DNA from 2 places in the Aurantimonas sp. A3-2-R12 genome. Region 1 is predicted to be linked to the other one. Evidence: predicted binding sites of a transcription regulator. Region 1 holds the regulator's gene; the other holds the start of a gene.
The links. The regulator PhoB, encoded in region 1, activates phosphate uptake and scavenging genes when phosphate is short. The targets are predictions, from matches to a motif close to TGTCATNNANCTGTCAT.
Positions count from the first base shown of each region.

Region 2: the regulator PhoB is predicted to act here: its motif matches at 1,683-1,699, upstream of VSX60_RS14575 (HAD-IIA family hydrolase).

Region 1 covers NZ_JAYXIH010000031.1:5,347-8,753, forward strand. Annotated here, with positions in the region: gene VSX60_RS15510 (DUF5996 family protein) at 1-292, shown strand, start outside; gene VSX60_RS15515 (GcrA family cell cycle regulator) at 515-1,066, shown strand; gene phoB (phosphate regulon transcriptional regulator PhoB) at 1,179-1,919, opposite strand; gene phoU (phosphate signaling complex protein PhoU) at 1,926-2,663, opposite strand; gene pstB (phosphate ABC transporter ATP-binding protein PstB) at 2,689-3,407, opposite strand, start outside.
Region 2 covers NZ_JAYXIH010000027.1:35,483-38,889, forward strand. Annotated here, with positions in the region: gene VSX60_RS14570 (MurR/RpiR family transcriptional regulator) at 1-864, opposite strand, end outside; gene VSX60_RS14575 (HAD-IIA family hydrolase) at 865-1,593, opposite strand; gene VSX60_RS14580 (ABC transporter permease) at 1,749-2,675, shown strand; gene VSX60_RS14585 (ABC transporter permease) at 2,689-3,407, shown strand, end outside.

The DNA of each region.
Region 1 (3,407 bases):
GGGGGGCGGCGGCATCGACGAGGCGATGTTCTATTCCTACGCCTACCCCGTGCCGAATGGCTTCGCGGACCGTGCGGTGGAGCCGGTCGCCGCGCGCTTCGACGCGAAGCTCGGAGAGTTTCTGCTGCCGTATGAATCGGTCCGGACAAGCGCCGATCCGGAAGCGACGCTGCTGCGGTTCCTGCAATCGACCTACGCGGCAGCGGCCGATAGGGGTGGCTGGAACCGGGCCGCGATGGAGTGCGAATTCGGCGTGCCTCGCGTTCCGCGCAAAATTCACGGTCTGCGTTAACGCCCCATTAACCCACAAGTCTGGGGAAAACGACAAATCGATTCGCCTGTGACACGCTGGACTCTTGTCACAGAGTCCAGCGATGGGCTAAATTGAATTCAAGATACTAGATTTCGTGCGGCGGACCTAGTTCCTCAATAAATGTAGTGCGTCACCTCGCACACCGTTTGTGCGGGGTGAAGGATTCCGCCCGCCGCATATTTTTGCTGTAAGGAGCTTGTCATGGGCTGGACCGACGAACGCGTGGAGTTGCTGAAGCAGCTTTGGACGGAGGGCCTCAGTGCCAGCCAGATTGCCGAGAAGCTGGGCGGTGTCAGCCGCAATGCGGTGATCGGAAAGGTCCATCGGCTGAAGCTGGAATCGCGCGCGAAGTCTCCCAATGTCGCGGCTCCGGTTGCGGAACGGCAAGCGTCGCCCCACTTGAAGGAAGTCGAGACCATCGAAATGGTGCAGCCGGCACGTTTTATGCCGGCGCAATCGGTTTCGGCGCGCTCGATGCCCCGCACCCACGGTGCGACGGCTTTGAAGATGGATCCCGAGGAGGAGACGGAAGTGATCGCCGAACCCCAACGTCAATCTGGCGAAGTGGTCCCGATCGCGCGTAAGCTCAGCCTCGTGCAACTGACCGAGAGCACCTGCAAATGGCCAGTGGGCGATCCGCTGAAGCCGGGTTTCCACTTTTGCGGCAACGGCTCGAACGAGTCTTCGCCCTATTGCGAATACCACGCGTCATTGGCCTTCCAGCCGGCATCCGAACGGCGACGGGCGCGCTGACAAGCGCGCGTCCTTCCGAGCTTTCACTTTCCGGGAAATCGAGACCGCCATTCGGCGGTCTCTTGGTATTCGGAGGTCTCTTCGTCTTGAACGGCCGCGGATGCTCGTTCCTCTACGACCCCGCGCTCTCCATCGCGCTTGTCGCCGACGGTTTGGCGGTGGCGGAGAATTGCTCGTCGAGGGCGTAGCCGGCACCGCGAACAGTCCGGATCGGGTCTCGCTCGCGGCCGCGTTTGATTGCCTTGCGCAGGCGTCCGACATGGACGTCGACGGTGCGCTCATCCACATAGATGTCCCTGCCCCAGACGCCATCGAGCAGTTGCTCGCGGGAGAACACCCGCCCTGGGGACTGCATGAAGAACTCCATCAGCTTGAACTCGGTCGGGCCGAGCTTGATCTCGCGGCCGGCCCGGCGAACCCGGTGGTTCTCCCGATCGAGGTCGATATCACCGGCGGTCAAAAGCTTGGAGATTTTCTCGGGCTTTGCCCGCCGCAGCATTGCCCGAACCCGTGCGATCAGTTCCGGCGTCGAGAACGGCTTGACCACGTAATCGTCGGCGCCGACCGACAGGCCGCGCACGCGTTCGCTTTCCTCGCCGCGGGCGGTCAGCATGATGATCGGAAGTTTCTCGCTCTCGCCGCGCTGACGAAGTCTGCGGCAAAGTTCGACGCCGGACAAACCCGGCAGCATCCAATCCAGGATCAGGAGGTCGGGTAATTCTTCCTTGAGGCGCAGGTCCGCCTCGTCGCCCCGGGTAATGACGTCGACCTGGTAACCTTCGGCTTCGAGATTGTAGCGAAGCAGGACGCCGAGCGCGTCCTCGTCCTCCACCACGGCGATGCGTGTGGCCATGTCCGTTTACCCTTCGGGGCCGGCGGGCGGCAGGTTGGACCCCTGCTGCACCAAGGACGGAGTGCTGTCGCCTTTCGGCCGCTCCGCCTCCATCTGTTCGCCGGTCTGGATATAATAGATCGTCTCGGCGATGTTGGTCGCGTGGTCGCCGATGCGCTCGATGTTTTTCGCGCTGAACAGCAGATGCGTGCAGGCGGTGATGTTGCGCGGATCTTCCATCATGTAGGTCAGCAGCTCACGAAAGATCGAGGTGTACATCGCGTCGATCTGCTCGTCATTGTCGCGAACCGCCATCGCCCGAAGGTGATCGTGCTCGCCATAGGCGTCGAGCACTTCCTTCAGCTGCACCAGCGCCAGTTCCGACAAATGCTCGATGCCGCGCACGAGTTGCACCGGCTGGGAATGGTCGTGCACGGCGATCACACGCTTGGCGATATTCTTGGCCAGATCGCCGATCCGCTCCAGATCGTTGGAAATGCGGATGGCGCCAACAATCTCGCGCAGGTCGACGGCCATCGGCTGGCGCTTGGCGATGGTGCGGATCGCCCGCTCGTCGAGGTCGCGCTGGGCCGCGTCGAGCAACACGTCATCGGCGACGACCGACTGCGCCAGATCCCAGTCGCTGCGCATCAAGGCCGCGACCGACTGCTCGACCATCCGCTCGGCCTGGCCGCCCATCTCCGAAATCCGGCGCACGATGAATTTGAGTTCGTCCTCGTAGGACGTGACGGTATGCTCGGTCATCTGCCGCTTTCCTCATAGTTTTCGTTCAGCCGAAGCGCCCGGTGATGTAGTCTTGGGTGCGCTTGTCGTCGGGGTTGGAGAACATTTTCTCCGTCGCCCCGACCTCGACGACGCGGCCCAGATGGAACATCGCCGTGCGCTGCGACACCCGCGCCGCCTGCTGCATCGAGTGGGTAACGATCACGATCGTGTAGTTCTGCTTCAATTCGTCGATCAGTTCCTCGATCTTGGCGGTCGCGATCGGATCGAGGGCCGAACACGGCTCGTCCATCAGGATCACCTCGGGCGAGACGGCGATGGCGCGAGCGATGCACAGACGCTGCTGCTGACCGCCAGACAAGCCGGTCCCCGGTTCATCGAGACGGTCCTTGACCTCCTCGAACAGGCCAGCCTTGCGAAGGCTGGTCACCACGATCTCTTCCATCTCCGTCTTCGACGTCGCCAGGCCGTGGATACGCGGTCCGTAGGAGACGTTGTCGAAGATCGACTTGGGAAATGGATTGGGCTTCTGGAAGACCATGCCGACCCTGGCGCGTAGCTCCACCACGTCGATGTCGGGATCGTAGATATCCCGGCCGTCGAGCGTGATATGGCCTTCGACCCTGGCGATGTCGATCGGATCGTTCATCCGGTTGAGACAGCGCAGGAAGGTCGATTTCCCACAGCCGGACGGGCCGATCAGGGCGGTGACCTGACGCTCCTCGATGTCGAGATCGACGTCGAACAGGGCCTGTTTCTGGCCGT
Region 2 (3,407 bases), on a different contig from region 1:
GGCGATGGTGGCCACCGAGCGGTCGTAATCGGCGAGCGCGAGGGCGGCGATCAGAGCGTCGATGATCGCCAGCTGGGCGATCCGGCTGGTCATGGCTTCGGTGCGGAACTCGGTCTCGCGGGCCAGCGTGTGCAGCACGATATCGGCATGGGCGAGCAGCGGCGACTTGCCGAAATTCGTTACGCAGATGGTGGTCGCGCCGGCTTCCTTCGCCAGCCGGGTCGCGGTCAGGGTCTCCACCGTGCTGCCTGAATGCGAGATGGTAATCACCGCCGTCGCGGGATCGCACAGGGAGGCGGTAATCGCCTGAACATGACTATCGACACTGGCGTGCGAGGGAATCCCGATGCGAAGGAGGCGGTAGTTCGCGTCCTCCGCCACAGTCGCCGCGCTGCCGATACCGAACACCTCAACGCGCTTCGCCGCACGGATCGCGTCCACCGCCGCCTGCATCGCTCCGACGTCGAGCGCCCTCTGCGTATCCTGCAGCGCCTGAAGATCCGACTTGAAGACCTTGTCGATAACGGTCGCGAGCCTGTCGCCGCGCGAGAGATCCTCATGGATGAACTGAACCGGCTGAACGAGCTCGCGCGCTAGTGCGATCTTGACCTGCTGGAAACCCCGCGCGCCGATCTGCTGGCAGAGCCCGACCACGCTGCCCTCGCTGGCGGCTGTGCCTTCCGCGACCTCGGTCACCGACATGTGGATGACGTCGGCCGCGTTTGCGCGGATGAAATCGGCAATGCGGCCGGCCGTGGGAGGCAGGCTGGCCCGGATCGCGGCGAGACGATCGAGCACGCCGCCGAACGCCTCGCTCCGACCGGCAGGGCTTTTCTCCGCGTGCTTGCGCGCTGCATCGCTCATTCAGGCCGTCTCCTGCATATTCAGGAAGAGAGCGGGTCCGAGGTCGCCCGGCCGAACCCGCAGGAACCGCATTCCCAAACGCCGCGCTCCGGCGCCATCGGTCGCCGGGTTGTCGCCGATCATCAGCGCCTTCGTCGGCGCCACGCCGAGCCGCTCGCAGCCGAGCCTGAACAATAGCGATTCGGGTTTGCCGACGACATGGTAGTCGTCGCGGCCGGCGCAGGCCAGTATCGCGGCGGCGAGCGCGCCGGCTTCGGGAACCGGTTGGCCATCAGGACCCCGGTGGCTGCCGTCGGGACAGGCCACGTAGAGCTCGGCGCCGCTGGATACCGCAGTCGCGGCGGACGCCAGCTTGCGGTAGGAAAAGCGCGTGTCCCGCCCGACCAGGACGACGTCGCAGCGCTCCGTGGCCGGACGGAGCCCCCGCTTTCGGGCGTAACGGTGCAGGGCCCGGCTCCCGAGAAGCAACACCCGCGCCCCCGGACAGTCCCGCGCCACGCGGTCCACCGCCGCGGTGCCCGCGAGCACGATATGCTCCGGCCCGACCGGCAGGCCGATCCGACGCAGCCGCCGCGACAGGTCCCCTGGCGTGTGCTCGGCATTGTTCGAGACGATCGCGAATTGCCCTTCGAGCCGGTCCAGAAGCCAGGCCGCGCCGGGCAACGCCACGCCGCCGGTCACCAAAGTTCCATCGAGATCCAGCAGATAGCCTTCAAGCCCCTCAACCATTGGCGACACGGCAAACCCTTTTCCATTGGTTCCAAGGCAAAGATGTATTGATGAAATCTCAGTGTCAATATGAAATCTCATTGAGATAGCTTCATCTACCTGTCACAGAACGTCTCTAGGACTCCGATCGAACCTTTCGAAACCGGAGCCCCGCCGTGCTTGGATATGCCCTGACGCGCATCGTTCGAATGGCGATCACGATCCTTGTCATCGTCACCGGCGTGTTCTTCGCGACCCGCCTGTCGGGCAACGCCGTCGACTTCATCGCCGGGGAGGGTCTGGGGGCCGACGACCGGGCGAAGTTGATCGCATATTACGGCCTCGATTCCTCGCTCTGGGAGCAATACCGGCGCTATCTCTACTCCTTCGCGGACGGCAATTTCGGCATCTCCTTCATCGAGCGCCGGCCGGTCTCGACAATCGTCATGGAGCGCATCGGCCCCTCGCTGCAGCTCCTGTTCGGCGCCATCGCGCTCACCCTGATCGTGGCGGTGCCGGCGGGCATCGTCGCGGCGATCCACCGCAAGTCCTGGATCGGCTCCGCGGTGACGAGCATGGCCTTCCTCGGCTATGCAATCCCCAACTTCATCCTCGCCATCCTGCTGATCCTGACGCTGAGCTTCTGGCTCGGCTGGTTGCCGAGTTCAGGCTCGGGCACATGGGCGCATTTCGTGATGCCGTTGATCGTGCTCTCCGCCGCCCTGATCGCGAGCCTTACCCGATTCACCCGCAACGCCATGCTCGACGTCCTGAGCCAGGATTATCTGCGCACCGCCCGCGCCAAAGGCTTGCCCGAGCGCACGGTGATCTTCAAGCACGCGCTGCGCAACGCGCTCATCACCATCTTGTCGGTGCTCGGCCTCCAGATCGCCGGGCTCGCCGCCGCCGGCAACGTCGTCGTGGAGTCGATCTTCGACTGGCACGGCATCGGCGAGATGCTGGTTAGCGCGGCGCTGCGCCGCGACTACCCGGTGCTCCAGTTCGGCGTTCTTTCCGTCGCCGTCGCCGTCATCCTGATCAACACGATCGTCGACATGGCCTATGCCGCCGCCGACCCGCGGGTCCGGCTATCCAATGCATGAACGGGAGGCGACGATGACGCAGACCTTCGTTGAGATCGGGCGCACCATGGACAAGGGCTCGCGCCGCACGCGGATGGCCGGGGCCGTCGGCGATCTGTGGGACGACACCAACTGGATCGTCCGGATTGCGGCGCTGCTGGGTCTCGTCCTGCTTGTCCTGGCGATCTTCGCGCCTGTGCTGGCGCCTTACGATCCCGTCGCCCAGAGCCTTCTATCCAGGCTCGGGCCACCGCTCGGCTTCGAGGGTGCCAAGGCGGGACACTGGCTCGGGACCGACGAACTGGGTCGCGACGTCCTCTCGCGCTCGCTCTATGGTCTGCGGCTTACCCTCGGCGTGGCGTTCCTGGGCGCGGTGATCGGCATGCTCATCGGCGGCACGCTCGGCCTGGCTGCTGGTCTTCTTCGCGGCTTCGTCGACGACCTCGTCATGGGGCTGGTCGACATCCAGATCGCGGTGCCGTTCACGCTGATCGCGCTGTTGGCCGTCGCGATCCTGGGCGGCGACCTGCAGGTGCTCGTTGTGGTACTCGGAATCGCCTATTGGGAACAATATGCGCGCATCACCCGCGGCGAGGTGCTGAGGCTGCGGGAGATGCCTTTTATCGAAGCCGCCCAGGCCTCGGGAGCCAGCGGCACGCGCATCGCTCTCAAGCACGTGCTGCCGAACCTGATGTCCCCGCTGGTGGTGATCTTTACCGTCAACATCTCCAACATCGTCCTGCTGGAATCGAC